3 regions of the Rubrivivax sp. JA1055 genome follow, and region 3 is predicted to be linked to each of the others. Evidence: riboswitches for the same ligand, from Rfam matches in the RefSeq annotation. Region 3 holds a riboswitch; each other region holds the start of a gene.
The links. A riboswitch is a leader RNA that binds a small molecule or an ion and turns the genes downstream of it on or off. The one in region 3 is predicted to bind cobalamin.
Positions count from the first base shown of each region.

Region 1 (9,321 bases), on a different contig from region 3:
GCGCTGTACGGCCAGGCGCACGATCGCGGCCAGCTCGTCGTGCGTCTGACCGAGCCGCTGCCGCGCATCCTGGGCGACGCGACGCAGATCCGCCAGGTCATCCACAACCTGGTGCAGAACGCGCTGGACGCGGTGTCCGAGCGTGCCGACGGCCGCGTCGAGATCGGCACCGCGCGCTCGTTGGGCGACAACGGCGAGCTGCGTGCGGTGCGGCTGTTCGTGCAGGACAACGGCCCCGGGTTCCCGGACAAGGTGCTCAAGCGCGCCTTCGAGCCCTACGTCACGACCAAGGCCAAGGGCACCGGTCTCGGGCTGGCGGTCGTCAAGAAGATCGCCGACGAACATCACGCGCGGCTGCGGGCCGTCAACATGCACTTGGACGAAGCCCCGGAATCCCCGGTGACCGGGGCCCGAGTTTCGCTATCATTTTCCTTACTCGCACCTGCGCCGAACCCCGAGACCGACGGCGGTCCGGCCACCGCTTCCGGTGACGCAACACAGGTGCTTTGACCTCAGCGCATGGCAACGATTCTGGTAGTGGACGATGAGCTGGGCATTCGCGCCCTGCTCTCGGAGATCCTCAGCGACGAAGGCCACACGGTCGAGCTGGCGGAAAACGCGGCTCAGGCACGCCAGGTGCGCGAGGCCTTGCGCCCCGACCTCGTGCTGCTGGACATCTGGATGCCCGACGTCGACGGCATCTCGCTGCTCAAGGAGTGGGGCACGAGTGGTCTGCTGACGATGCCGGTCATCATGATGAGCGGCCACGGCACGATCGACACCGCGGTCGAGGCCACCAAACACGGGGCCGTCGCCTTCCTCGAGAAGCCGATCACGCTGCAGAAGCTGCTGCGCGCCGTCGAGCAGGCGCTGGTGCGCCCGGGCCAGCGCCTGGCCGCGGCCGGCGTCGCGCCGGGCGGTGCCCGCGAGCCGCTTCCGGCGTCGAGGCCGTTCCTCAACGGCAGCCCGGCCCTGGTGTCCACCGGTGTCGCGGCTGCGCCGGTGCCGGCGGTGCCCCCGGGGCCGCGCCCCGAGCAGAGCTTCGATCTCGACCGCCCGCTGCGCGAGGCGCGCGACGCGTTCGAGAAGAGCTACTTCGAGTTCCACCTCGCCAAGGAAGGCGGCTCGATGACGCGCGTGGCCGAGAAGACCGGCCTCGAGCGCACCCACCTGTATCGCAAGCTCAAGCAGCTGGGTGTCGATCTCACGCGCAACAAGCGTGGCGTTTCCTGAAACCTGTGCTATAGTCGCGGGCTCTTGGCCTGGTAGCTCAGTTGGTAGAGCAGCGGATTGAAAATCCGCGTGTCGGTGGTTCGATTCCGCCCCAGGCCACCAAGCGGGATTAGCTCAGTTGGTAGAGCGATACCTTGCCAAGGTATAGGTCGAGAGTTCGAGCCTCTTATCCCGCTCCAAGATTCGAGGGCCCGGTTTCGTAAGAAGCCGGGCCCTTTGTCTTTTCCGCGACCCGCTTCAGCTCTCGGCCGTGAAGAAGCTCTGGCGGCCCAGGTCGCAGCGCGCCACGGCGCTGCCGTAGGCCTGGCTCAGCGAAGCGCTGCTCAGCACCTCGTCCGGATGGCCGGCGGCCAGCACGCGGCCGCCTGCCAGCAGCGTCACGTGGTCGCAGTAGCGTGCCGCCAGGTGCAGGTCGTGCAGCACCACCAGGACGGCGGCGTCGGCGGCGCAGGCGCGCAGCAGGCGCATCAGCTGGTGCTGGTGCGGCAGGTCCAGGTGCGCGGCCGGCTCGTCGGCCAGCAGCAGCGGCGGGCGGTGCGCGATCGCGCGCGCCAGCGCGGCGCGCGCCGCCTCGCCGCCGGACAGCGTGTGCAGCCGGCGCCGCATCAGCGGCCCGAGTTCGCAGGCCTCGATCAGCGCCGCGTCCGGCGGCGCCTGCGCCAGCTGCAGCAACTCCTCGACCGTCAGGTCCCAGTGGCTGTGCGTCTGCTGCGGCAGGTAGCCGATGGCCTGGGCCAGCGCGCGCGGCTTCCAGGCGGCCAGCGGGCGGCCGAGCAGGCGCACCTCGCCGGCGTGTGCCGGGCGCAGGCCGATCAAGGCCTGCAGCAGCGTGCTCTTGCCGGCGCCGTTGGCGCCGACCAGCGCGAACAGGCCGCGCGCCGGCCACGACGCGGTGATGCCGAGCAGCAGCGTGCGCGCGCCGGCTCGCACTTCCAGCCCGTGCGTCGCCAGGGCCGGCGATGTCGTCGTGTCCATCGTCACTCCCGCCGTCTCAGCAGCAGGCCCAGGAAGAATGGCCCGCCGACCAGTGCCGTCAGCAGCCCGGCCGGGATCTCGCTGGGTGCCAGCGCCGCGCGGGCGATCAGGTCCACCAGCACCATCGCCGTGCCCCCGGCGAGCACGCAGGCCGGCACCAGCCGGCCGTGCAGCGGCCCCAGCCACCAGCGCAGCAGATGCGGCACCACGAGGCCGACGAAGCCGATCAGCCCGCCCCAGCAGACCGCCAGCGCCGTGGCCAGCGCCGCCAGCAGTACCGCCTGCGCGACCAGCCGCGGCACGCGCACGCCCATGCCGTGTGCCGCCTGTTCGCCCAGGCCGAGCGCGTCCAGCCCGAAAGCCAGCCGCCGGGCGCCGGCGGCCAGCAGCACCAGCAGCGGCACGAAGGCCGCGCACTGCGCTGCGGTCGGCGTCTGCACACCGCCCAACTGCCAGGAGATCAGCGCGCGCAGATTGGTCGACTCGTCGCCGAAGAGCATCAGCAGCAGCCCGCGCAGCGCCGACAGAATGGCCGCCAGCGCGACGCCGGCCAGCAGCAGCCGTGCCGGCTGCCAGCGGCCGACGGCCAGCACCAGCCAGCTCGCGCCCCAGGCGCCGGCGAACGCCAGCAGCGGCAGCGACCAGCCCGGCGGCAGCCACTGCGGCAGCAGCAGCGCGACGGCCGCGCCCACCGCGGCGCCCGAGGCGCTGCCCAGCAGATAGGGCTCGGCCAGCGGGTTGCGGAACACGCCCTGGAACAGCAGCCCGGCCAGCGCCAGGCAGGCGCCGACGAAAAACGCCGCCGCGACACGCGGCGCGCGCCAGACCCAGACCAGGTCGTGCATCAGCCCGTCGCCGCCCAGCCACTGCGCCGGCGCCACCCAGGCCGCGCCGCCGCTGAGCGCCAGCACCAGCGCCACCAGCAGCGCCGCGGCCAGCAGCGGCATCGCCTGCCGCGCCCTCATGCCGCCGCTCCGAAAGCCTGCGGATGCAGCGCACGCGCGTAGGCCAGCACGGCCTCGGCCTGACGCGGCCCGGGGATCAGGAAGTGGCTGCGCGGCAGCACGACGACGCGCCCTTCGCGCACCGCGCGCAGCCGCGACCAACCGGGCCGCGCCGCGATCTCCTCGGCTGGCTTCGGCACCGCCTGCAGCGAGACGATGACCTCCGGGTCACGCAGCAGCACCGCCTCGGCGCTGACCTGCTGCGCGCCGGCCAGGTCGGTAAAGACGTTGCGCCCGCCGGCGCAGGCCAGCGCGTCGTCGGCGTAGTGCCCGCGGCCGACGGTCTGGTAGGCGCCGCGTGCGGCGGCCGCGGTCTCCAGGTACACGCTCGGCTGCGGCCGGCCCTGCCAGGCCTGGCGGATGGCCGCCAGCGAGTCGTCGAAACGCGTCAGCAGCGCCGCCGCGGCGGCTTCGCTGCCGGTGGCGCGGCCGACGAGGTCGATGTTGCGCCGCACCGCCGCCAGGTCCGGGTGCGCCAGCACCAGCACCGCGACGCCGGCGCGTTCGAAGGGTTCGACGAGGCCCAGCGCGCTGCCGTGCGACGGCGTCAGCACGATCAGGTCGGGCTTCAGCGCCGCCAGCGCCTCGGGCGAATAACCCAGCGCGCCGCCGACCGACGGTTTGGCCAGCGCTGCCTCGGGATATCGCACGCGCCCACCGATCGCCGCGACGCGCGCTTCCAGTCCCAGCGCGAAGACGATCTCGATGTTGCTCGGGAAGATCGCGACGATGCGCTGTGGCGGCGCCGCCAGCCGCAGGGTTCGCCCCAGCGCGTCGGTGACGCTGCGCGGCCAGGTGCCTGCGGCTGCCGCCTCGCGCCCGGCGCAGCACAACGCCGCGCCGGCCAGCAGCGCACGCCGCGCGGGCGACGAGGGCCCGCTCACCACTGCGCCTTCAGCCGCAGGAACAGGCTGCGCGGTGTGCCGAAGCAGCCTGCTTCCTGCGACGAGAAGTCGTCGGCGATGTACTCGACGTCGGCGAGGTTGTCGACGCCGGCCTGCACCGACAGCCGCGGCGTCGCCTGCCAGGTGACGGCCGTCGCCAGCAGCGTGTACGACGGCAGGATCTGCGAGTGCTCGATGTTGTCGCGCAGCGGACGGCGGCCGACGTGGTTGGCGCTGCCCGTCCACTGCCAGTCGCCTTGCGACCAGGCGAGGCCGGCGCCGGCGATGAGGCGCGCCGACATGCGCATGCGGTTGCCGGCGTAGTTCGGCCCCGGGTTGCCGGCGCTGTCATAGGTCGGGAAGTCGCGCAGCCGCGCGTCCTGCCAGGTGTAGTGGGCGTAACCCGACCAGGCCGCCGACAGCCGCGCGCGCAGCAGCGTCTCCAGCCCGCGCACGCGCGAGCTGGCATTGGTGAAGATGAAGCTGTCGGGCCCGGTGCGAAACGATCGCTGGCCGTCGGTCTTGTCGGCCTGGAACAGCGCCACCTGGTAGCTCCAGCGGTCGTCGAGCGCGCGGCCCTTGGCGCCGATCTCGACGCTGCGCGTGACTTCCGGGCGCAGCAGCGCCGGCACGACGACACCCGAGCGCGTGTTCAGCGCCACGGCCTGCGGCCGGAAGCCTTCGGCCCAGTTGGCGAACAGCGCGTTCTCGCTCGCCGCCGAGGCCGCGTAGCGCCAGTCGGCGCCCAGCCGCGGGCTGGTGCGGCTGGCCTCCTGGCGCGCCTGCACGGCGGTGCCGCTGCGCTGCAGCGTCTGCTCGAAGCGGTCGTGGCGCAGGCCGGCGCTGAGGCTCAGCGCGCCGATGTCGATGCGGTCCTGCAGGTACAGGCTGCGCACGCGCTGGTCGAAGCGCGAGTCGGTCACCGGGCCGCGGATGCCGCGCGGATCGCTGCCGACGTTGCTGACCGGCGTGTCGTAGTCGGGGCCGCGATAGGTCGGTGCGCCGCTGAACGACGGCGAGGCCTGGTCCTGCCAGCCGGACTCGAGGTTCAGCCCGAGCTGCAGCGCGTGCCGTGTCACACCGAGTTCGGCCTTGGCGTTCAGCGTGAACTCGTGGAACAGCCCGCGGTCCTGGGTGTCGGTCTCCGACCAGCCCTTGGTGACGGCGGCCGGCGGCGGCACGATGGTGATGCCGCCCTGGAACAGGCGGTCGTAGCGCGCCATGCTGCTCAGGTGCTCGAAGCTGATCGCCGGCGTCAGCCGCACGCGGTTGCGCCAGGCCAGGCTCAGGTACTCGCCGTCGACGTGCGCGCCGGGGATGCCGTAGTTGTCCTCCGGGGCTATGCCGAACATCGGATGGCCGTCCTTCAGCGGCACGATCGAGCCGCGTTTGGCGTTCACCTGGCTGGAAAAGAGCTGCACGCTGCTGGCCCAGTCGCGGGTCATCGCCAGCTCGCCGCCGACGCTGGCCGTGGCCTGGTCGCGCGGCGTGCCGTCCTGGAAGCCGTCGACGCGGCTGTAGGCGGCGCCCACCGACAGATGGCCGCGTTCGCCGTCCCAGCGCTGGCGCAGGCCGAGGTCGCGGCGGCCGAAGCTGCCCAGCGTCGCGCGCGCGCTGCCGCCTTCGGCCTCGGGTTCGATGAACATCTGCACGACGCCGCCGATCGCGTTGCGGCCGTACAGCGCCGAAGCCGGGCCCTTGATGAACTCGATGCGCTCCAGCAGGTCGGGCGCGACCAGCGTCAGGTCGGCGTTGCCCTGCAGCAGGCGCAGCGGCACGCCGTCGATCAGCACCAGCACGTCCTGGGTGTCGCGCAGGCCGCGGGTCTCGAACCGCGTGAAGTAGTTGCCCTGGGTGCCGTGCTGCAGCCCGGGCACCGCGCGCAGCGCGTCTTCCAGCGTGCGCGCGCCGACGGCGTCCATCTCGTCGCGGCCGACGGCGTAGGTGCTGAACGGCAGATCCAGCGGGTCTTCGGCGACGCGTGTCGCGGTGACGACGCGGCGCTCGGCGGTGATCTGCACCGTCTCGACGGCCTCGCTCTGGGCCTGGGCGGCGGCCGGCAGCAGCAGCGCCAGCACGGCAGGGCGCCAGTGGCGCGACGGTGATCTTTCCTGTGGCTTCATCTTCATCGTCTCTTCTTCTGGAGGGAGGGAAACAGGGTCAGTCGCGGTGCCAGAGCAGCACCGCGCTGCGTTTGGCGCAGCCCAGGCGCAGGCCGCGGCGGCCGGGCCGCGCCGAGGCGGCGACCTGGGCCAGCACCTGCGGCCGGCGTTCGTCGCCGGGCAGCAGACGCAGGCGCTCGAAGACGTGCGCCTGGGCCGCGGCCAGCGACTCGAAACACACCTCGTAGCGCCAGTCGGCGAAGTGCAGCGCCTGCGGCGCGCGTGTGGGGCCCAGTGCGGCGAGCACACGTTCGACGACCGGGCGCGTGTCGGCGCCGTGCAGTTCGGGCGTCAGCACGCCGGCCAGGCAGAAAGTCGCCGGCCCGGCCTGCGCCGGCACGACCCAGGCCATGCAGCGGCGCCAGCGTGTGGCCATCGCGTCGTGGAAGGCGGCGGGTTCACGCTGCGCCGGCGGCAGGTGCGCGGCCAGCAGCGTGTCGGCGGCGACGGCGGGCTCGAGCTGCGTCCAGTCGACGGGCGACAGCTCCAGACGGATGCCGCGCACGGCCAGCGCCGGTCGCCGCGCGAGCAGCCGGCGCTGCATCTCGGGCTGCGGTTCGACGGCGTGCCAGCGCGCGCCGGGCGCGAGCATGCGGCGGCTGAGCACGCCGCTGCCGGCACCGATGTCGAGCAGATCGGGCAGCGAGCGCGGCAGCAGCGGCAGCACGGCGCGGGCGTAACCCGAGCGCACGATGGTGTGCGCGTAGAACGCGGCTTCGGCCTCGCCCCAGGCGCAGGGCGTGGCGGCGTCGGGCCGGAGTTCCGGCGCGTTGGAAGACATGGGAATACCGGCGTACGCGCCCTGGCCGCTTCCCCGCAGCCTGGCGCCTTACGGCCTGCCGCTCGCGCGGCACGCCACCTCGTTGGCCGGTATCCGGGCTGGCGGAGACGACCCGTGTGTCCTTCCCAGGAGACGACTCCCAGTGGCTTCGACACGAGCTGGGGCCGGTGAGGCCCCGTCCGCTTACCGTTGCGGGGGCAGCTCAGGTTGGGGGCACGAGGCCCCTCCCTGATTCCCGTTGAACTGCATCCACCGGAGGGTGGGCGCGAGCACCAACGGCCGGCATCATAACCAGCGCCGCCGGCGGCCCCGCCGCGAGACCTGACCTGTATCATGCGCCGCGTTGGTGCTCGCCGAGGCTTTCCGCCGAGGCAGTTCAACGGGAATCAGGAAGGGCGAGGCCGTCACGGCGCGAGCCCCAACCTGAGCTGCCCCCGCAACGGTAAGCGGACGGAAAGACGGCTTCGTGCCGGCTCTTCCGGCCCGTGACACGGCCACTGGGACGGCGGCGCGCCAGCGTCGCCACCGGGAAGGCGTCACGGACAGGTCCGCCAGCCCGGATACCGGCCAACGAGGTGGCGTGCCCGCGCGAGCGGCGCGCCGTGTAGCGCCAGCCGCGGGGAAGCGGCCGGGCGCGCCGAACCCGTCTCACGTTTTCCGAGCCGTCCCTTCCCAGCGCGTGCCGTGTCGCCGCGCCCGAGCCGTCGTGCGGCGGCGGGCCGCCGTCGTCGCGCCGTCTCGACCCAGGAGCACCCGATGCACATCGAACCCGGCGTCCTCGCCCAGACCAAGATCCTCGCCGCCAACGTCGCCGCCGGCGGCGTGCTGCTGGCGCACCTGCCGGCACTCGCCAAGCGCCCGGCGCTGTGGCTGCGCACGCTGCTCGCGGCGGTCTTCTTCTCGCTGTTCATGCAGTCCTTCCACATGGCCGTCGGCCCGTCGGAGCTGCACTTCATCGGCGCGATGCCGATCTACCTGCTGCTGGGTTACCTGCCGACGCTGTTCGGCTTCGCGCTCGGCCTCGCGCTGCAAGGCTTGCTGTTCGAGCCGCAGGACCTGCTGCACCTGGCGGTGAACACGCTGTCGCTGGTCGTGCCGCTGACCGCCGTGCACTTCGGCATCGGCCGCCGCCTGTCGGCCGCGCAGGTCAGCGAGGCGCGTGTCGCCACCGTGCTGCGTCTGGACGCCGCCTACTACGCCGGCGTCACGGCGATGGTCGGCTTCTGGCTGGCCATCGGCCAGGAAGCGACGCCGCTGGCCGACTGGGCGCGTTTCGCTTCGTCCTACCTCGTGCTGGTGGCGCTGGAGCCGGTGTTCACGCTGCTGATCGTGCGCGCCGTGCGCCGCTGGCGCGAAGCCGGCTGGGCGCGCGCCTGCCTGGACGAGCGGCTCACCGCCGCCGCCTGACGGACGGCACCATGCAGATCGAAACGCCCCCGTTCGATCGCGACAAACCGCGCCCTCAGGGCGAACGCCGGGGGCTGGTGATCGTGCACACCGGGCCGGGCAAGGGCAAGAGCACCGCCGCCTTCGGCCTGGCGCTGCGCGCCCACGGCCGCGGCAAGGCGGTGAAGGTCTACCAGTTCATGAAAGTGCCCTCGGCGCGTTTCGGCGAGCACCGGCTGTTCGAGCAGCTGGGCATCCCGATCGAAGGCCTGGGCGACGGCTTCAGCTGGAAGAGCCGCGACCTGGGCCACTCCGCCGAGCTGGCGCGTGCCGGCTGGCACCGTGTGCGCGACACGGTGCTGTCGGGCGAGCACTTTCTCGTCGTGCTCGACGAGGTGATGGCGCCGCTGCGCTACGGCTGGATCCCGCTGGACGAGTTGCTGGCCTGCCTGCGCGCGCGCCCGCCGCAGGTCCACGTGCTGCTGACCGGGCGCGGCGCGCCGCCGGAGCTCATCGAAGCCGCCGACACCGTCACCGAGATGACCAAACTGAAACACCACTACGACGCCGGCGTGCCTGCACAGCGCGGCATCGAGGACTGAACCCATGCACAAGATCCCCGCGACCATCGTCACCGGCTTCCTCGGCGCCGGCAAGACGACGCTGCTGCGCCACCTGCTGACGAACGCCGGCGGCCGCCGCATCGCCGTCATCGTCAACGAGTTCGGCGAACTCGGCATCGACGGCGAACTGCTGCGCGGCTGCGGCATCGGCTGCGACGAAGAAGGCCGCGACGACGGCAACCTCGTCGAACTGGCCAACGGCTGCCTGTGCTGCACGGTGCAGGAGGAGTTCGCGCCGGTGATGGAGCGCCTGGCCGAGCGCCGCGAGCGCAT
Region 1 covers NZ_JAJKFP010000005.1:48,684-58,004, reverse strand. Annotated here, with positions in the region: gene LOC65_RS07000 (ATP-binding protein) at 1-510, shown strand, start outside; gene LOC65_RS06995 (response regulator) at 520-1,233, shown strand; tRNA gene LOC65_RS06990 (tRNA-Phe) at 1,260-1,335, shown strand; tRNA gene LOC65_RS06985 (tRNA-Gly) at 1,337-1,412, shown strand; gene LOC65_RS06980 (ABC transporter ATP-binding protein) at 1,471-2,208, opposite strand; gene LOC65_RS06975 (iron ABC transporter permease) at 2,211-3,173, opposite strand; gene LOC65_RS06970 (ABC transporter substrate-binding protein) at 3,170-4,096, opposite strand; gene LOC65_RS06965 (TonB-dependent receptor) at 4,093-6,225, opposite strand; gene LOC65_RS06960 (class I SAM-dependent methyltransferase) at 6,257-7,039, opposite strand; cobalamin riboswitch at 7,106-7,331, opposite strand; cobalamin riboswitch at 7,367-7,626, shown strand; gene LOC65_RS06955 (energy-coupling factor ABC transporter permease) at 7,796-8,446, shown strand; gene cobO (cob(I)yrinic acid a,c-diamide adenosyltransferase) at 8,458-9,027, shown strand; gene cobW (cobalamin biosynthesis protein CobW) at 9,032-9,321, shown strand, end outside.
Region 1: it holds a riboswitch for cobalamin, as region 3 does, so the genes downstream of both, LOC65_RS06960 (class I SAM-dependent methyltransferase) here and LOC65_RS13160 (TonB-dependent receptor domain-containing protein) in region 3, are expected to answer to the same signal.

Region 2 (9,321 bases), on a different contig from region 3:
ATCGTCGGCGCGCCGGCCAGGGTGGTGCGCACGCTGACGCCGGAACAATCGGCCCGGCTGGCGCTGTCCGCCGCACATTACGTGAACAACGCGGCTCGCCACCGCGACCAACTGGAGCGAATCGGCTGATGTCCGACCTGACCAAATTCCTGTTCGAAGGCCTGCCGGTGCGCGGCATGCTGGTGCGTCTGGGCGAAGGCTGGCGCGAGATGCTGGCGCGGCGCGAAGCCGCCGGCGGCTACCCGCGCCCGGTGCGCGAACTGCTCGGCGAGATGTCGGCCGCGGCGGTGCTGATGCAGGCCAACATCAAGTTCAACGGCGCGCTGGTGCTGCAGATCTCCGGCGACGGGCCGGTCCAGCTGGCGGTGGCCGAGGTGCAGCCCGACCTGGCCTTTCGCGCCACCGCGACGCTGACCGGCGAGGTCGCCGACGACGCCCGCCTGGAGGCACTGGTCAACGTGCACGGCCAGGGCCGCTGCGCGATCACGCTGGACCCCAAGGACCGCCTGCCGGGCCAGCAGCCCTACCAGGGCGTCGTGCCGCTGCACGGCGACCGCCGCGAGCCGCTGCAGAAGGTCTCCGAGGTGCTGGAGCACTACATGCTGCAGTCCGAGCAGCTCGACACCCGCCTCGTGCTCGCCGCCGACGACATGACCGCTGCCGGCCTGCTGATCCAGCGCCTGCCGGTCGAAGGCGAGGGCAATCTCGCCGGCCGCCGCAACGAGGACGACATCGGCCTCAGCGAAGCCTTCGACCGCATCGCGACGCTGGCCGCCACGCTGACGCGCGAGGAACTGCTGACGCTGCCCGCCGAGCGCATCCTGCATCGGCTCTTCTGGGAGGAGACGCTGCGGGTCTTCGAGCCGCTCGCGCCGCGTTTCGCCTGCAGCTGCTCGCGCGAGCGCGTCAGCGAGATGCTGAAGACCCTGGGCCGCGAGGAGAGCGCCTCGCTGATCGAGGAGCGCGGCGAGGTCGAGGTCGGTTGCCAGTTCTGCGGCCAGCACTACCGCTTCGACGCCGTCGACGTCGGCGAGATGTTCACGCCGCAGCGCGACCAGCCGCCGTCCACCGGCACGATGCAGTAGGCGCCGGCCTCAGCCGCGCCGTGCGGCGTGTTCGCAGGCCGGGTCGTCGCAGAGTTCGCAGCGCCAGGGGCGGTCGGCCGCGTCGCGGCCGGCCAGGCGCGTGAACAGGCCGCGGCGCGGCGCGGCACGCTCGCGCAGCAGCGGCGCCAGCGCGTCGAGCGCGTTCTCCAGGCGTTCATCGCCGTCGCCGCAGACCAGCGCCCAGGCGAGGCCGTGGCGCGCCATCAGTTCGCGCAGCGTCGTGTCGACCGGGATCCGCACCTGCGGGCCGTCGCGCTGCAGGCCGTCGGCCACCCAGGGCAGGTCCAGCGCGGTCAGCAGCGTCGCGCCGCAGCGCTCGCGCTGCCAGGCGCAGGCTTCGGCGTCGAGCGTGTCGTCGCCGAACAGCAGCCGGCTGTAGACCGCGGTCATCAGCGGCGTCGTGTCGGCGACAACGACGTCGGCGCCGGCCGCGGCGGCCTCGATCGTGTCGCGCTGGGCGCGTGCGATCGCGGCCTGCTCGTCGGCGCGCGGCGTGCGGCCGCGGGTCTCGCACCAGCTGCGCAGATGCTCGGGCACCCAGGCGCAGACCAGGCCGGTCTCGGCTTCGATGCGTGCGGCCAGCGTCTGCGCCAGCACCGTCTTGCCGGTGCTCTCGGCGCCGACGATGGCGACGATCAGCGTGTCAGCGGCCACGGTGCTCCTGCGCCAGGCGGTGCCAGGCGCGCCAGCCGAAGGCCGCCATCACCGCGAACACCGCGTACAGCAGCACCGTCAGCCACAGCCCCTTGACGGCGAAAAGCACGACGCTGACGACGTTGACCGCGATCCACACCGGCCAGTTCTCGACCAGCTTGCGGCCGAGCAGAAGCTGGCCGGCGACGCTGCCGACGGTGGGCAAGGCGTCCAGCCAGGGCACGTCGCTGTCGGTGGCGTGGTCCAGCAGCAGCGCCAGCGCCGGCCAGGCCAGCGCGGTGGCGAGCAGCGCACGCCGCCGCGCCGCCGGCGTCAGCCGGTGAACGACCAGCGGGCCGCCGTCGTCGCCGCGGCCGCGCAGCCACTGCCACCAGCCCCAGAAGGCCACGGCGATGAAGAAGAACTGCAGCGAGGCTTCGCCGTAGAGGCGGCTGTCGGCGAACAGCAACGCGTACAGCAGCGAGCTGGCGATCGCCAGCGGCCAGGCCAGCGGGTTCACGCGCAGGTTGCACAGCACCATCCAGACGCCGAGCGCGAAGGCCACGACCTCCAGCCACGTCACCGGGCTGCCCAGCAGCGTGAAGGCCACGCGCAGCAGCGGCTGCGCGGGCGCGAGGACCGCTTCGATCACGTCGGGGACCGTCTCAGCGCCGGGGCGGCGCCACCTGCACCAGGATCTCGTCGGGCTTGACCATGCCGAGTTCGGCGCGTGCCTTCTCCTCGACCATCTCCAGCCCTTCCTTCAGGTCGCTGACCTCGGCTTCCAGGCGCGCGTTGCGCTCGCGCGCCTGGTCGTTGGCCGCCTGCTGGGCGGCCAGCTGGGTGCGCAGGCTCATCGTGTAGGGAACGCTCGAGCGGCCGAACCAGAGGTCGGCCTGAACGGCGGCGAGCAGCCCCGCCAGCACGAAACTGAGCCAGCGCAAGGGCTCAGCGCAGGTTGTAGAACGCCGAGCGGCCCGGGTACGAGGCGATCTCGCCGAGGTCTTCCTCGATGCGCAGCAGCTGGTTGTACTTGGCGATGCGGTCGCTGCGCGACATCGAGCCGGTCTTGATCTGGCCGGCGTTGGTGCCCACGGCGATGTCGGCGATCGTCGAGTCCTCGGTCTCGCCCGAACGGTGGCTGATGACGGCGGTGTAGCCCGCGCGCTTGGCCATCTCGATGGCCGAGAAGGTCTCGGTCAGCGTGCCGATCTGGTTGATCTTGATGAGGATGGAGTTGGCGATGCCCTTGCGGATGCCTTCCTCGAGGATCTTGGTGTTGGTGACGAACAGGTCGTCGCCGACGAGCTGCAGCTTGCCGCCCAGACGCTCGGTCAGCAGCTTCCAGCCGTCCCAGTCGCCTTCGTGCATGCCGTCCTCGATCGAGATGATCGGGTACTTGTCGGCCCAGGTGGCGAGCATGTCGGTCCACTCGCCGGCCGACAGCACCAGGCCTTCGCCGTCGAGGTGGTACTTGCCGTCCTTGTAGAACTCGCTGGCGGCGCAGTCCAGGCCCAGCGCGATCTGCTCGCCCGGGGTGTAGCCGGCCTTGTCGATGGCTTCCAGGATGAGCTGGATCGCGGCCTCGTGGTTGGCGACGTTCGGCGCGAAGCCGCCTTCGTCGCCCACCGACGTCGGCATGCCCTTGGCGTCGATGATCTTCTTCAGCGCGTGGAAGACCTCGGCACCGTAGCGGATGGCTTCACGGAAGGTCGGCGCGCCGACCGGCAGGATCATGAACTCCTGCAGGTCGAGGTTGTTGTTGGCGTGGGCGCCGCCGTTGATGACGTTCATCATCGGCACCGGCAGGCTCATGCGGCCCATGCCGCCGAAATAGCGGTACAGCGGCAGGCCCGATTCCTCGGCCGCGGCACGCGCGACGGCCATGCTGACGGCCAGCGTCGCGTTGGCGCCCAGGCGGCCCTTGTTCTCGGTGCCGTCCAGATCGACCAGGGTCTTGTCCAGGAAGGCCTGCTCGCTGGCGTCCAGGCCCAGCACGGCTTCGCTGATCTCGGTGTTGATGTGCTCGACGGCGCGCAGCACGCCCTTGCCGAGGTAGCGACCCTTGTCGCCGTCACGCAGCTCGATCGCCTCGCGGCTGCCGGTGGACGCGCCCGAGGGCACGGCCGCACGGCCCATCGTGCCGCTTTCCAGCAGCACGTCGCACTCGACGGTGGGGTTGCCGCGGCTGTCGAGGATCTCTCGGCCGACGATGTCGACGATCGCACTCATGGGAGCTGCCTTTCTTTTCTGGAGGATCTCTGTGCTCAGACCGGGGCGTCCACGCCTTCGACGAGCACCATGTTGAAGTAGTCGGTGGCGCCCTGACGGTGGGCGCGCGCGGCACGATACATCTGGCCGTCGTAGAAGGCCTTGGCCGCCTCGTAGCTGGGGAAACGCAGCATCGCCACGCGCGCCGGGTTCCAATCGCCCTCGAGGCACTCGTGGCGGCCGCCGCGCACGAGGTATTCGCCCCCGGCGGCCTTCACCGCCGCCGGCGCCTCGGCCATGTACTGCTTGTAGCGCTCGGGGTCGCTGATCTTCATCTCGACCAGCAGGTACGCGGGGGCGGACATGGCCGGGCTCAGCAGCTGAAGTCGTTCTCGAGCAGCGGCTGCTGCTTGACGACGCGGTCGATGGCGACGAGCTGCTCCAGCAGCGCCTTCATGTGCTTCAACGGCACCGCGTTCGGGCCGTCGGACATCGCGTTCGCCGGGTCCGGGTGCGTCTCCATGAAGAGGCCGGCGACACCGACGCCGACCGCCGCGCGCGAGAGCACCGGCACGAACTCGCGCTGGCCGCCCGAGCTGGTGCCCTGGCCGCCGGGCAGCTGCACGCTGTGCGTGGCGTCGAAGACCACCGGCGCGCCGGTCTCGCGCATGATCGCCAGGCTGCGCATGTCCGAGACGAGGTTGTTGTAGCCGAAGCTCGCGCCGCGTTCGCAGACCGTGAACAGGTCCTCGGCCAGGCCCTTCTCGCGCGCCGCGGCGCGGGCCTTGTCGACGACGTTCTTCATGTCGTGCGGGGCGAGGAACTGGCCCTTCTTGATGTTCACCGGCTTGCCGCACTGGGCGACGGCGCGGATGAAATCGGTCTGGCGGCAGAGGAAGGCCGGCGTCTGCAGCATGTCGACGACGGCGGCGACCTGCGGCGCCTCGGCTTCGGTGTGCACGTCGGTCAGCACCGGCACGCCGAGTTCGCGGCGCACCTTGGCCAGGATCTCCAGCCCGCGTTCCATGCCCGGGCCGCGGAAGGAGCTGCCGCTGGAGCGGTTGGCCTTGTCGTAGCTGGACTTGAAGATGAACGGGATGCCCAGCGCCGAGGTGATCTCCTTCAGGCGCCCGGCGACGTCCATCTGGAGCTGCTCGCTCTCGACGACGCAGGGGCCGGAGATCAGGAAGAAGGGCCGGTCGATGCCGACCTCGAAACCGCAGAGCTTCATGCGACTGCCTTTTGCGCGACGCCTTCGCCGCGCCGCGCCTGGTGGTCCAGCGCCGCCTTGACGTAGCTGGAGAACAGCGGGTGCCCGCCCCAGGGCGTGCTCTTGAACTCGGGGTGGAACTGCACGCCCATGAACCACGGGTGGCGGTCCTGCGGCAGCTCGACGATCTCGGTCAGCTGCTCGCGCTGCGTCAGCGCGCTGATGACGAGGCCGGCGGCCTGCAGCCGGTCGAGGTAGTTGACGTTGGCCTCGTAGCGGTGGCGGTGGCGCTCGGTGACGACCGGGCCGTAGATCTGGTAGGCCAGCGTGCCGGGCTTGACGTCCGAGCTCTGCGCGCCCAGGCGCATCGTGCCGCCGAGGTCGGAGCTGGCGCTGCGCTTCTGGATCGAGCCGTCGCGGTCCTGCCACTCCTCGATCAGCGCGATCACCGGGTGCGGCGTCTGCGGCGCGAACTCGGTGCTGTTGGCGTTCTCCAGGCCGGCGACGTGGCGCGCGTACTCGATCGTCGCGACCTGCATGCCCAGGCAGATGCCGAGGTAGGGCAGGCGGTGCTCGCGGGCGAACTTGGCGGCCAGGATCTTGCCCTCGACGCCGCGCTGGCCGAAGCCGCCGGGCACGAGGATCGCGTCGTACTGCGCCAGCTGCGAGACGTTGTGCTCGTCCAGCGTCTCGGCGTCGACGTACTCGATGTCGACCTTGGCGTGGTTGTGGATGCCGGCGTGGCGCAGCGCCTCGTTGAGCGACTTGTACGAGTCCGACAGGTCGGTGTACTTGCCGCACATCGCGATCGTCACGCGGTTCTGCGGGTGCTCGACCTCCTGCACCAGCGTGTCCCAGCGGCGCAGGTCGGCGGGCTTGGTCAGCAGCTGCAGCTTCATGCAGATCAGCTCGTCCAGGCCCTGCTCGTGCAGCACGCGCGGCACCTTGTAGATCGTGTCGACGTCGGGCATCGAGATCACGCCGTGCTGAGGCACGTTCGTGAACAGGCTGATCTTCTCGCGCTCGTCGTCGGGGATGCGGCGGTCGGCGCGGCACAGCAGCGCGTCGGGCTGGATGCCGATCTCGCGCAGCTTCTGCACCGTGTGCTGCGTCGGCTTGGTCTTCAGCTCGCCGGCGGCGGCGATCCACGGCACGTAGGTCAGGTGCACGAAGGCGGTGTTCGCCGGGCCGAGCTTCAGGCTCAGCTGGCGCACGGCCTCCAGGAAGGGCAGCGACTCGATGTCGCCGACCGTGCCGCCGATCTCGACGATCGCGACGTCGACGTCGACGGCCCCGCGGCGCACGTAGTCCTGGATCTCGTTGGTGACGTGCGGGATCACCTGCACCGTCTTGCCGAGATAGTCGCCGCGGCGCTCCTTCTCGAGCACGCTCTTGTAGATCTGCCCGGTCGTGAAGTTGTTCGTGCGCTTCATCCGCGTGGTGATGAAACGCTCGTAGTGGCCGAGGTCGAGGTCGGTCTCGGCGCCGTCATCGGTGACGAACACCTCGCCGTGCTGGAACGGGCTCATCGTGCCCGGGTCGACGTTGAGGTACGGATCCAGCTTGATCAGGGTGACCTTCAGACCTCGCGACTCGAGGATCGCCGCCAGCGAGGCTGCCGCGATCCCCTTGCCGAGGGAGGACACCACGCCGCCGGTGACGAAGACGAACTTGGTCATGTCGCGTGGGGCACATGCGCAAGGCGCTGTGCCCAGGTGGTAAAGCGTGATTATAGGCGGCGCCCCCTGCCGTTCCCCGGTGCGCCGGCGCGCCGCTCGGGCGTGTCGCCGCGCCCCCCGGCGGTGCTAGACTTCGCGCCGCTTGCATCAGGTGCCCTCTTGCACGGCAGGTGTCGGAGGGTTGAACGGGAAGCCGGTGCGCGGCGCGTCCACGATGACGCGCGGCAATTCCGGCGCTGCCCCCGCAACGGTCGGCGAGGTGCGGTCAGCAATGCAGCCACTGGTCCAGCGAGGACTGGGAAGGCGCTGACGGCTTCGGTCCACGGTCAAACCGTCGGACCGGCACTCGCGAGCCCGGATACCGGCCCGATGCCAGGGATGCCGGCGTCGCGGTGGGCGGCGCGCACGAACCCCCGCGGCCCGGAGTCCGTCTTGACGTCCGCCGGCTCGGGTGACATCGGGCGTGCCGCGTTCCAGGACGGCGGCTTGACTCATCGCTGGTCCGCACGGGGTGTGCGGCTGGAGGCCCGCTTGTCCATGTCCTGTTTCGACCGCCGCACCGTCGTCGCGGTCGCCTGTTCGTTTGTCGCCGCCACCGCGGCGGCGCAATCGTCCGAAACCATCGTCGTCACCGGCTCGCGCGAGCCGCTGACCGTCTCGCGGCTGGCCGCCGACGTCGTCGTGATCGACGGCGACACGCTGCGTGCCTCGGGCGCCACGTCGCTGGCCGACCTGCTGCGCGAGCAGGCCGGCGTGCAGCTGTCGCGCAGCGGCGGCCCCGGCGGCGCCACCTCGGTGATGATCCGCGGCGCCTCGGGCAGCCAGACCGTCGTGCTGGTCGATGGCGTGCGCATCGGCTCGGCGACGCTGGCCGACCCGTCGGTGCAGGCGCTGCCGCTGGCGCAGATCGAGCGTGTCGAGGTGCTGCGCGGCCCCGGCTCCAGCCTCTACGGCGCCGACGCCGTCGGGGGTGTCATCAACATCGTCACGCGCCGCGCCGACGCCGGCCTGCGTTTCGACGCCGCCGCCGCGTTCGGCGGCCGCGGCGCACGCGAGCTGTCGGCCGGTGCCAGCGGCAGCTTCGGCGCCTGGGACTTCGCCGCGTCGCTGGCCCGGCAGCACGACGATGGCGACAGCGCGCTGCGCCCCGGCGATCCGTACGGCAACTACAACGCCGACGACGACGGCTACACGCGCGACAGCGGCCAGGCACGCATCGGTTTCACGCCGGCGCCGGGCCACCGCATCGGCCTGTCGCTGCTGCGCAGCCGGCTGGAAACCCAGATCGACAGCACCGAGTACGCGCCGCCGAACTACGCCCCCGACAACACGCCGGACTTCCGCGACCAGCTCGACGTCGACGCCACCGCGCTCGACTGGCGCGGCACGCTCGCGCCGGGCCTGGTTGCGACACTGCGGGTCGACCGCGCGGTCGACGAGTCGCGTAGCGGCGAGGCGGTGGTCTACCGTTACCGCACCACGCGTGACCACGCGCTCGCGCAGTTGGCTTGGGAGACCGGCGTCGCCGGCCAGATCGTCGCCGCCGTCGAGCGTCTGGAAGAAGACGCCAAGACCGACAGCTACCGCGGTGATCGCGACACCGACAGTGCCGTGCTGTCCTGGACGGGCAGCGCCGGCCGTTACTCGTGGCAGGCCGACCTGCGCCGTGACGACAGCTCAGACTACGGCGCCCAAACCACCGGCCGCCTGGGCGGCAGCTTCGCGCTGACGCCCGCCTGGCGCTTGCGTGCGCTGGCCGGCAACAGCTTCCGCGCGCCGTCGTTCAACGACTTGCTGTACCCCGGCTACGGCGTGCCGGGCATCAAGCCGGAACGCGGGCGCAGCGTCGAGTTCGGCGTCGAGTGGGCCGCCGATGGCGACCGCGCCGCCCTGACGGTCTTCCGCAACCGGCTGAAGAACCTGATCGGGCCGGCCAAGGGCAGCCTGTGTCCTGACGACCCCCTCTACGCTTTTGGCTGCGTCGCCAACACTTCCCGCGCCCGTCTGCAGGGCGCGACGCTGTCGGGCGCCAAGGCGCTGGGCGACTGGTCGCTGCGCGCCCAGGTCGACTTCCTCGACGCCAAGAACGAGGACACCGGCGCCCGCCTGACGCGCCGTGCGGCGCACCAGGAGACGCTGGGCCTCGACTGGCGCCACGGCGTCTGGAACGCCGGGGCCAGCGTGCTGCACGTCGGCGCCCGGCCCGACAGCCGCGAACTCGGCGCCGAGACCACGCTGGACCTGAAGGCCGGCTGGCGCTTCGCCAAGGGCTGGACGCTGGAGAGCCGGCTGCTGAACGCGACCGACGAGAACCTCGAGCCCTCGGCCTACTACCGCGGCCCGGCCCGGCAGTTCTGGCTCGGCCTGCGCTACGAAGGCGGCGTCTGACGCCGCACACCCGGGGCGGACGATGCACGAGCTGATCCTCGGCGGCGCCAAGAGCGGCAAGTCGCGCTGCGCCGAAACACGCGCGGCGCACTGG
Region 2 covers NZ_JAJKFP010000002.1:251,776-261,096, forward strand. Annotated here, with positions in the region: gene LOC65_RS04275 (gamma carbonic anhydrase family protein) at 1-129, shown strand, start outside; gene LOC65_RS04280 (Hsp33 family molecular chaperone HslO) at 129-1,085, shown strand; gene LOC65_RS04285 (AAA family ATPase) at 1,095-1,760, opposite strand; gene pnuC (nicotinamide riboside transporter PnuC) at 1,750-2,391, opposite strand; gene ftsB (cell division protein FtsB) at 2,405-2,683, opposite strand; gene eno (phosphopyruvate hydratase) at 2,688-3,971, opposite strand; gene LOC65_RS04305 (DUF1330 domain-containing protein) at 4,007-4,315, opposite strand; gene kdsA (3-deoxy-8-phosphooctulonate synthase) at 4,324-5,181, opposite strand; gene LOC65_RS04315 (CTP synthase) at 5,178-6,839, opposite strand; cobalamin riboswitch at 6,972-7,224, shown strand; gene LOC65_RS04320 (TonB-dependent siderophore receptor) at 7,377-9,227, shown strand; gene LOC65_RS04325 (bifunctional adenosylcobinamide kinase/adenosylcobinamide-phosphate guanylyltransferase) at 9,250-9,321, shown strand, end outside.
Region 2: it holds a riboswitch for cobalamin, as region 3 does, so the genes downstream of both, LOC65_RS04320 (TonB-dependent siderophore receptor) here and LOC65_RS13160 (TonB-dependent receptor domain-containing protein) in region 3, are expected to answer to the same signal.

Region 3 (9,321 bases):
AGCTCGTCGACAGCAAGGTCAACGGCGTCGTCGGCCACCTGAACTCCGGTACCGCGATCCCGGCCGCACGCATCTACAGCGAAGCCGGCATCCCGCAGATCGCGCCGTCGGTGACCAACCCGCGCTACACCCGCCAGGGCTTCAAGACGACCTTCCGCATGGTCGCCGACGACGCCCAGCTCGGCGGCACGCTGGGCCGCTACGCGGTGCAGACGCTGAAGGCCAAGACCGTCGCCGTCATCGACGACCGCACCGCCTACGGCCAGGGCGTGGCCACCGAGTTCGAGAAGGCCGCCAAGGCCGCCGGCGCGAACATCGTCAAGCGCGAGTTCACCAACGACAAGGCGACCGACTTCACCGGCATCCTCACCGGCATCAAGGCCGCCAAGCCCGACGTCATCTTCTACGGCGGCATGGACGCCGTCGGTGGCCCGATGCTGCGCCAGATGAAGCAGCTCGGCATCACGTCGAAGTTCATGGGCGGCGACGGCGTCTGCACCGCCGAGCTGCCGAAGCTGGCTTCGGGCCAGGTGCCCGACGGCCAGGTGGTCTGCGCGATCGCCGGCGGTGTCGAAGGCGCGCAGAAGCCGGTGATGGACAAGTTCAAGGCCGACTTCAAGAAGAAGTTCGGCACCGAAGTGCAGATCTACTCGCCCTACACCTACGACGCGACCAAGGTGATGGTCGAGGCGATGGTCAAGGCCGGCTCGGCCGACCCGGCGAAGTACCTGCCGGTGCTGGCCAAGATCAGCGTCCCGGGCGTCACCGGCACGATCGCCTTCGACGAGAAGGGCGACATCAAGAACGGCGCGCTGACGCTCTACACCTTCAAGGGCGGCCAGCGCGAAGAGATCGCCGTCGTTCGCTGACGGCGGCGGCGGGCGGCACCCCCGCGGGGGCCGCCCGCAAGCTCACAGCGCCAGCGCGTCGGCCCAGATGTTCTCGGCCCAGGCCTGCGCGTACAGCGCCTCGGCGGTGTTCCAGTCCTTGGACACGCCGACCGAGGCCGGCACCGCCTTGAAGGTCTTCTCGGCGGCGTCGTAAGGGTGCACCGAGGCGACGTGCACCGCGTGCGTCGCCGACAGGTAGCTGTAGCAGGTGTTCATCACCAGCGGCGCCGGGTTCACCGGCTCGCCGCGCAGCCGCTGGATCACCGCCGCCGCCGCCACCTTGGCGTGCTGGTTGGCCATGTGTCCGCTCTTGGGCATCAGCGGCGCCGAGAAGGTGGCGTCGCCGAGCACGTGCACGCCCGGCAGCGCCTGCGACTCCAGCGTCAGCCAGTCGACACCCACCCAGCGCCCGTTGACCGTCACCAGCCCCGCGTCCTGCGCCAGCCGGCCGGCGCGCTGCGGCGGGATGACGTTGAGCACGTCGGCCTTCACGTCCTCGAAGTCGAAACGCGCGAGCCGCCCCGAGACCTCGCGCAGCTCGGCGTTCGGCCGGTACTCGACGATGCCGGCGTAGTGCTCCTTGAACGCGCGCTCGAACAGCGCCTTCTTCGACTGGATCTCGGCATTGGCGTCGAGCACCAGCAGCTTGGCGCGCGGCCGCGCCTGCTTCAGCCAGCCGGCGATGACGGCGGCGCGTTCGTAAGGCCCCGGCGGGCAGCGGTAAGGGGCGCGCGGGATCGTCATCGCGACGACACCGCCGTCGGGCAGGGCCTCGAGTTGGCGGCGCAGCGCGACGGTCTGCGGCCCGGCCTTCCAGGCGTGCGTCACGCTGCCGGCGTCGAGTGCCGGCTGCAGGCCGGGGATCGCGGCGGTGTCGAAGTCGATGCCGGGCGCGACGATCAGCCGGTCCCAGGGCAGGGTGCTGCCGTCGGCCAGGCGCAGCAGGCGGCGTTCGGGGTCGATCGCCACGGCCTCGCCGCGCACCCGCTTGACGCCGGCGGCGGCCAGGCCGTCGTAGCCGCGCGTGATGTCGTCCAGCGTGCGCCAGCCGCCAAGCACCAGGTTGGAGATCGGGCAGGAGACGAACGCCGCCTCGCGTTCGACCAGCGTGACGTCGACACCGCCCCACAGCCGCAGGTAGCGTGCCGCGGTGGCGCCGCCGAAACCGCCGCCGACGACGACGACACGTCCGGGTGTCGGCTGGACGACGCGGTTGCCGGCGCAGCCGGCCAGCGCCAGCGTGCCGCCGGCCAGCCCCGCGCCCAGCAGGCGGCGGCGCGAGAGGGCGAAACGATCGGGTTGCTGCATCGTGTCGCTCCTAGCGGGCGTCGGCCGGCCGGGCCGGCTGCGCCGCGAACCAGTGCGCCGCCAGCCGCAGCTGCTCGTCGCTGTAGCCGCGCAGGATCTGCGCCATGATCGTCGACGGCTGCGCGCCGCTGCGGTAGTCGGCGATCGACTGCAGGATGCGCTCGGCCGGCTGGCCCGCCAGCGACTTGATCGCCGTGCGCGAGTGGCCGTCGGTGCCGTGGCAGTTGGCGCAGGTGGCGGCGACCGAGCGCGCGGCCAGCGCCTCGTCGGCCCGCAGGTCGGCGGCGGCCGGCAGCGCCAGGCTCGCGGCGCCCAGCGCGACCAGCATCGGTCGCATCGGCGATCTCATGTCGTTGTCCTCCGATCGTGGTGGGGTGGTGGGTTCAGCCGCAGCGTTCGATGCGCCGGCGCTGCAGCGCCAGGCCTGCGAAGCCGCCGAGGACCATAGCCGAGACGGCGATGGCGCTATGCGCGGAAAGCGTCGATAGACCTGCGATTCCTTGCCCGACGGTGCAGCCCAGCGCGGTGACGCCGCCGGTGCCCATCAGGACCGCGCCGACGAGATGGCCGGCCGTGTCCTCGGTGCCGGCGAAACCCTGCCAGCGAAAGCTGCGTGTGGCCAGCGCGACCGCGGCCGAGCCGGCGACGATGCCGGCGGCGCTGCAGATGCCGATCGTCAGCGTCTTGCGGCTGTCGCTGAAGAACAGCAGCCAGTCCAGGCCCCAGGCCAGCGGCGCGACCAGGCTCAGCGACTCCATGCGCCGCGAGTTCGTCGCCAGGAAGGCCGGCTCCAGCGTCTCGGGGTGTTCGGGCACGAAACCCAGCCGGCCCGACAGCCACCAGGCGGCGACCACCAGCACCCCGATCGCGGCGCCGCCGGCGACCTCGCGGCCGCGGCCTTCGGGCCGTGCCAGCACCCAGGCCAGCAGCGCCGCGGCCACCGCCGCGCCGAGCCAGGGGGCGAGCGTCTGCAGCGGCAGGCCGGTGGCGGCGGCCAGCGCACCGGCCGCGTCCTGGCCGGCCGGCAGCTCGAAGCCGACGCGGTCGACGCTGGCCACGCGCAGCACCGCGCTGACGCCCTTCATCGCCGCGAAGCCGCTGGCGCCGACGACGAGCACGACGACCAGCGACTTCAGGCTGCCGCCGCCCAGGCGCACCAGGTTGCGTGCCGCGCAGCCCGACGCCAGCACCATGCCCAGGCCGAACATCGCGCCACCGACGATCGCCGACAGCCAGCCCACGCGTGTGCCGCCGTACAGGCTGTCGGCCGCACGCACCCAGCCCAGGCCCACCATCAGGTGAAAGCCCAGCACCGCGACGGCGACGGCGGCGACCCAGGCCCGCAGCCGGGTGCGGTCGCCGAAGGCGAAGACGTCGGCCAGCGCACCCATCGTGCAGAAGTGGGTGCGCTGCGAGATGGCGCCGAAGGCCGCGCCGATGACGAAGGCGCCGGCCAGCAGCAGGCGCAGGTGGGCCTCGAGTTCTTCCGCGGTGGGCATGTCGGCATTGTCGCGGCGGCTGCCGGCCGTCCCGGCGCACGGCTTGTGCGCGATGCGCATGTGCTTCTGCGCCAGGCAAGGAAGACGGTCGAGGCGTTCGCTTGATTGTCATCAAGGAATCGCGCAACGTGCCCCGGCGCTGCCGTGGCCTTGCCTATCATGCGCCCCGTTGGTGCTCGTCCCCGGCGTCTGCCGGGACAGTTCAACGGGAATCAGGAAGGGGCGACACGGTGTCGCCGGTTCGCCCCCAACCTGAGCTGCCCCCGCAACGGTAAGCGGTCGGAGCCCTCGCAGGCTTCCGCTCGTGTCGAATCCACTGGGTCAAGCGCCTGGGAAGGGCACACGGGTCGCGCCGCCAGCCCGGATACCGGCCAACGTGGGGGTGCGTGCGCCTGCGGCGCGGGCACCGTACAGCGGCGGCTGCGGGGAGGTGGTCGGCCGCGCCGACTCTGACTTTTTTCATGTCGACTTCCGTCCCGGGCTTGAACGCCCCGCTGCGCGCCTGCGCTCTCGCCACCCGTCTCGCCGTCGCCGCCGCCGTCGCGCCGGCGGCCTTCGCCCAGGCCGGCGAAGACCCGATCGTCATCACCGCCAGCCGTCTCGAAGAGCGTCTGTCGCAGACGCTGGCCGACGTCTCGCTCGTCGACCGCGCGGCGATCGAGCGCAGCGGCGCGAGCAGCGTCGCCGACCTGCTCGCCCGCCTGCCCGGCATCGAGATCAGCCGCAACGGCGGCCCCGGCGGCAGCACCAGCGTCTACATCCGCGGCGGCGAGACGCGCCACACCGCGGTCTACGTCGACGGCGTGCGCGTCGACTCGCAGAGCACCGGCGGCGCCGCCTGGGAGCAGATCGCGCTGGACCGCATCGAACGCGTCGAGGTGCTGCGTGGTCCGGCGGCCGCGGTCTACGGCTCGGACGCCGTCGGCGGCGTGGTGCAGGTCTTCACCCGCCGCGGCCAGGGCGCGCTGCGCGCCAGCGGCGGCCTGGGCTGGGGCAGCCGCGGCAGCCGGCTCGCCGACGCCGGGCTCTCGGGCTCGGACGGGCGCCTGGACTACGCGCTGTCGGCCGGCTGGAGCGACAGCAACGGCTTCGATGCGCGCGACGGCCAGAATCCCGACACCGACGGCTGGCGCCGCGGTTCGCTGCAGGCCCGCGTGGGCTGGCAGCTCGCGCCGGAGCACCGTGTCGAGGCCTCGATGACCGACAGCCACCTGAACGCCCGCTACGACGGCAGCTCGACGCGCGACGACCGCTCGCATCACGAACTGCGCACCACCGCGCTGTCCTGGCGCGGCCAGTGGAACGAGCAGGCGCTGAGCAGCGCCCGGCTGTCCGAGTCGCGCAGCCTCTACGAGACCGAGCCCAGCATCTACCAGACGCGCACGCGCTTGCGCGACCTGACGCTGCAGCACGAGCAGCAGTTGCGGCCCGGCCAGCGGGTCTCGCTGACGCTGGAGCGGCGCGAGGACCGCCTGGACAACCTGGCCTCGGCCACGGCCGTGCGGCTGCAGGACGAACGTTCGCAGGACGGCGTCGCGCTGGGCTGGCGCGGCGAGTTCGGCGTGCATTCGCTGCAGGCCCACGCCCGCCACGACGACGACAGCGAGTTCGGCGGCAAGGGCACCGGCAGCCTGGCCTGGGGCTGGCGCTTCGCGCCGGCCTGGCGCCTGACGGCGTCGGCCGCGACCTCGTTCCGCGCGCCGACGCTGTACCAGCGCTTCAGCGACTACGGCGTCCCGAACCTGGTGCCCGAGAGCGGCCGCAACCTCGAGATCGGCCTGCGCCGCAGCGCCGGCGAGCACGAGATCGGCCTCGTCGCCTGGCGCAACAAGGTCGAGGACCTGATCGTCTTCGGCGCCGCCGGTGCCTGCGTGTCGGCCAGAGGCTGCTACGAGAACGTCGGCCAGGCGAGCTACGAGGGGCTGACGCTGTCCGGCCGCACGCGCGTCGGCGCCGTCGCGCTGCGCGCCTCGGCGGACTTCCACGACCCGAGGAACGAGGCCACCGACAAGCTGATCGCCCGCCGTGCGCGCCGCCTGGCGACGCTGGGCGCGGACACCGTGCTCGCCGGCTGGCGCCTCGGCGCCGAGGTCCAGGCCGCCGGCGAACGCTGGGACGACGCCGCCAACACCCGGCGCCTGGGCGGCTACGGCCTCGTCAACCTGAGCGCCGAGACCACGCTCGGCAAGGGCCTGACGCTGCAGGCGCGCCTCGACAACGCGGGCGACAAGGACTACGCGCTCGCGCGCAGCTACAACGTCGCCGGCCGCAGCGCGCTCGTCGTGCTGCGCTGGGCGGTCTGAGCGCGGGGACCGGGACGATGGCCGCCGTCGTGCTCGTCGCCGCCCCGGCCTCCGGCCAGGGCAAGACCACCGTCGCCTGCGCGCTGGCGCGGCTGCACGCGCGCCGCGGCGCGCGCGTGCGGGCCTTCAAGTGCGGCCCCGACTTCCTCGATCCCCAATGGCTGGCGCTGGCCAGCGGCGCCAGCGTCGACACGCTGGACCTGTGGATCAACGGCGAAGCCGACTGCGCGGCGCGTCTGGCACAGGCGGCGGCCGAGGCCGAGCTCGTCGTCGTCGAGGGCGTGATGGGCCTGTACGACGGCGAGCCCAGCGCGGCCGACCTGGCGCAGCGTTTCGGCCTGCCGGTGCTGGCGGTCATCGACGCGGCGAAGATGGCCGCCACCTTCGGCGCCCTCGTGCACGGGCTGCGCAGCTGGCGCGAGCTGCGCTGGGCCGGTGTGCTGGCCAACCGCGTCGGCGGCGCGCGCCACGCGACGATGCTGCAGGCGGCGCTGCCGCCCGAGGCCGGCTGGGCCGGCGCGCTGCCGGCCGACGGCCGCTTCGCGCTGCCGGAGCGCCATCTCGGCCTGAGCGCCGCCGGCGAGCTGCCCGATGCGCTGGCCCGGCTCGACGCCGCCGCCGACGCGCTGGCCTCGACACCGCTGGGCGCGCGGGCCCTGGCCGACTGGCCGCAGTGGGTGCCGCCGCCGGTCGCCGCGCCGGCCGCGCCGCACCGCCGGCTCGACGGCCGGCGCATCGCCGTCGCGCACGACGCGGCGTTCGCGTTCGTCTATCCGGCGAATCTGCAGACCCTGCACGCGCTCGGCGCCGAGACGGTGTTCTTCTCGCCGCTGGCCGGCGACGCGCTGCCCGACTGCGACGCCGTCTGGCTGCCCGGCGGCTACCCGGAGCTGCACGCCGAGGCGCTGGCCGCCCGCCGCGACCTGGCGGCGCAACTCGCGGCGCACCTGGCGGCCGACCGCCCGGTCTGGGCCGAGTGCGGCGGCATGATGGCGCTGGCCGAGACCCTCGTCGACGGCCAGGGCCGCGAGCACCGCCTCTGGGGCCTGCTGCCCGGTCGCGCGGTGCTCGGCCAGCGTGTCGCCGCGCTGGGCCCGCACCGCCTCGTCTTCGGCCGTGGCGAGCTGCGCGGCCACAGCTTCCACTGGTCGCGCTTCGAGACCGGGCTGGTGGCCGCCCTGCACACCGAACCGGCGCGTGCCGGCGCCGGCCTGCCGCTGCCGCCGGGCGAGCCGGTGTACGAACTCGGCGCGCTGAAGGCGAGCTGGTTCCACCCGTGGTTCGCCTCGTCGCCCGAACTGACGGCGCGGCTGTTCTCGCCGGGAGCGCTCGCATGATCCGGCGCCTGCTGATCCTGCTGGCGGCGCTGGCGCTGGCGGCCGGGGCGGCCGCGGCGCCGGTCGTCGTGCGCGACGCACGCGGCACCGAGCTGCGGCTGCAGGCGCCGCCGCAGCGCATCGTCTCGCTGCTGCCGTCGCTGACCGAGACGGTCTGGGTGCTCGGGGCCGGCGACCGGCTGGTCGGCGTCGACCGTTTCTCCAACTGGCCGCCGGCGCTGGCGGCGCTGCCGCGTGTCGGCGGCATGGAGGACGCGATCATCGAGGCGGTGGTCGCGCTGCGGCCCGACCTGGTGCTGGCGTCCGATCGTTCACGCGCCAGCGACCGGCTCGAGGCGCTGGGCCTGCGCGTGCTGCGTGTGCACGCCGAGCGCCATGACGACATGGTCGAGGCGATGCGCACGCTGGGCCAGGCGCTCGGCCGGCGTGCCGAGGCCGAGCGCCTGCTCGTGCGGCTGGACCGGGAACTGGCCGCCGCGGCGGCGCGTGTGCCGGCGGCGCTGCGCGGCCGGCGCGTGTACTTCGAGATCCACGGCGGCAGCTGGGGCGCCGGCGCCGGGTCCTTCGTCGGCGACACGCTGGCCCGGCTGGGCCTGGTGAACGTCGTGCCGGCCGAGCTCGGGCCCTTTCCGCGGCTCAACCCGGAGTTCGTCGTGCGCGCCGACCCCGACCTGCTGCTGATGCAGCAGCGCGACGTCGCCGGGCTGGCCGCGCGGCCGGGCTGGGCGGCGATGTCGGCGGTGCGCGGCGGCCGCGTCTGCGGTTTCGCCCCGGAGCGCTTCGAGCTGCTGATCCGCCCCGGCCCGCGCCTGGGCGAAGGCGCCGCGGCGATCGTCGACTGTCTGCAGCGCCTGGCCTCCGAGCCCGCGGCCACGACACGATGAACACGGCCCTCGTCCTCGCCGCCGCGCTGCTGCTGGCCTGGTGGATCGACCGGCGCTTCGGCGAGCCGCGCGACGCCTGGCACCCGGTGGCTTGGCTGGGCCACGCGATCATGCCGCTGCACCGCCGGCTGCCGACGCTGGCGCCGCGCGCCGCGCTGCTGGCCGGCACGCTGGCCTGGTGGGCGGTGGTCGGCGGCGTCGCGGCGCTGGCCTGGGCGCTGCAGGCGGCGCTGTTCATGCTGCCGGCCTGGGCCGCGGTGCCGCTGCTGGCGCTGGCGCTCAAGCCCTCGTTCGCCTGGCGCATGCTGCGCGACGAGGTTGCCGGCGTCGATGCCGCGTTCGCCAACGGCGGCCTGCCGGCGGCACGGCAGCGGCTGCGCAGCCTGTGCAGCCGCGACGTCGAGCAGCTCGACGCGCGCGAGGTCCGCGAGACGGCGATCGAGACCCTGGCCGAGAACCTCAACGACTCGTTCGTCGCGCCGCTGTTCTGGTTCTGCGTCGCCGGTCTGCCGGGCGCCTGGGCCTGGCGCGCGGTCAACACGCTGGACGCGATGTGGGGCTACCGCGGCCGCTGGGAATGGGCCGGCAAGTGGTCGGCGCGTGCCGACGATCTGCTCGGCTGGCTGCCGGCGCGGCTGACCGCGGCCCTGCTGTGGCGGCCGTCGCTGGGCTGGGCGCCGCTGGCGCGCGAAGCCGCGCGCACGCCGTCGCCCAACGGCGGCTGGCCGATGGGCGCGATGGCGCTGCGCCTGGGGGTACGCCTGGGCAAACCGGGCGTCTACACGCTCAACGATCAGGGAGCCGAGGCCGACACGACGGCGCTGGCGCGGGCGCTGGCGTTCGCCGGCCAGGCCGCCGGCGCCGCGCTGGCCGTGGCGCTGCTGTGGCTGCTGCTGGAGTTTGCATGGACCGCCTGAGGACCTTGCCGGAGCCCGACCGGGTGCACGGCGGCCCCGACCGCCACGGGCCCGCGCCCTGGGACTTCTCGACCTGCGCCAACGCCGTCGGCCCTTGTCCGGCCGCCGTCTCGGCCTTGCAGCGTGTCGACCCGACACGCTACCCCGACCCCGGTTACCACGCGCTGCGCGAGCGCCTGGCCG
Region 3 covers NZ_JAJKFP010000006.1:808,682-818,002, reverse strand. Annotated here, with positions in the region: gene LOC65_RS13180 (branched-chain amino acid ABC transporter substrate-binding protein) at 1-869, shown strand, start outside; gene LOC65_RS13175 (NAD(P)/FAD-dependent oxidoreductase) at 912-2,198, opposite strand; gene LOC65_RS13170 (cytochrome c) at 2,209-2,535, opposite strand; gene LOC65_RS13165 (YeeE/YedE family protein) at 2,582-3,697, opposite strand; cobalamin riboswitch at 3,851-4,088, shown strand; gene LOC65_RS13160 (TonB-dependent receptor domain-containing protein) at 4,159-6,000, shown strand; gene LOC65_RS13155 (cobyrinate a,c-diamide synthase) at 6,018-7,337, shown strand; gene LOC65_RS13150 (ABC transporter substrate-binding protein) at 7,334-8,221, shown strand; gene cbiB (adenosylcobinamide-phosphate synthase CbiB) at 8,218-9,138, shown strand; gene LOC65_RS13140 (aminotransferase class I/II-fold pyridoxal phosphate-dependent enzyme) at 9,126-9,321, shown strand, end outside.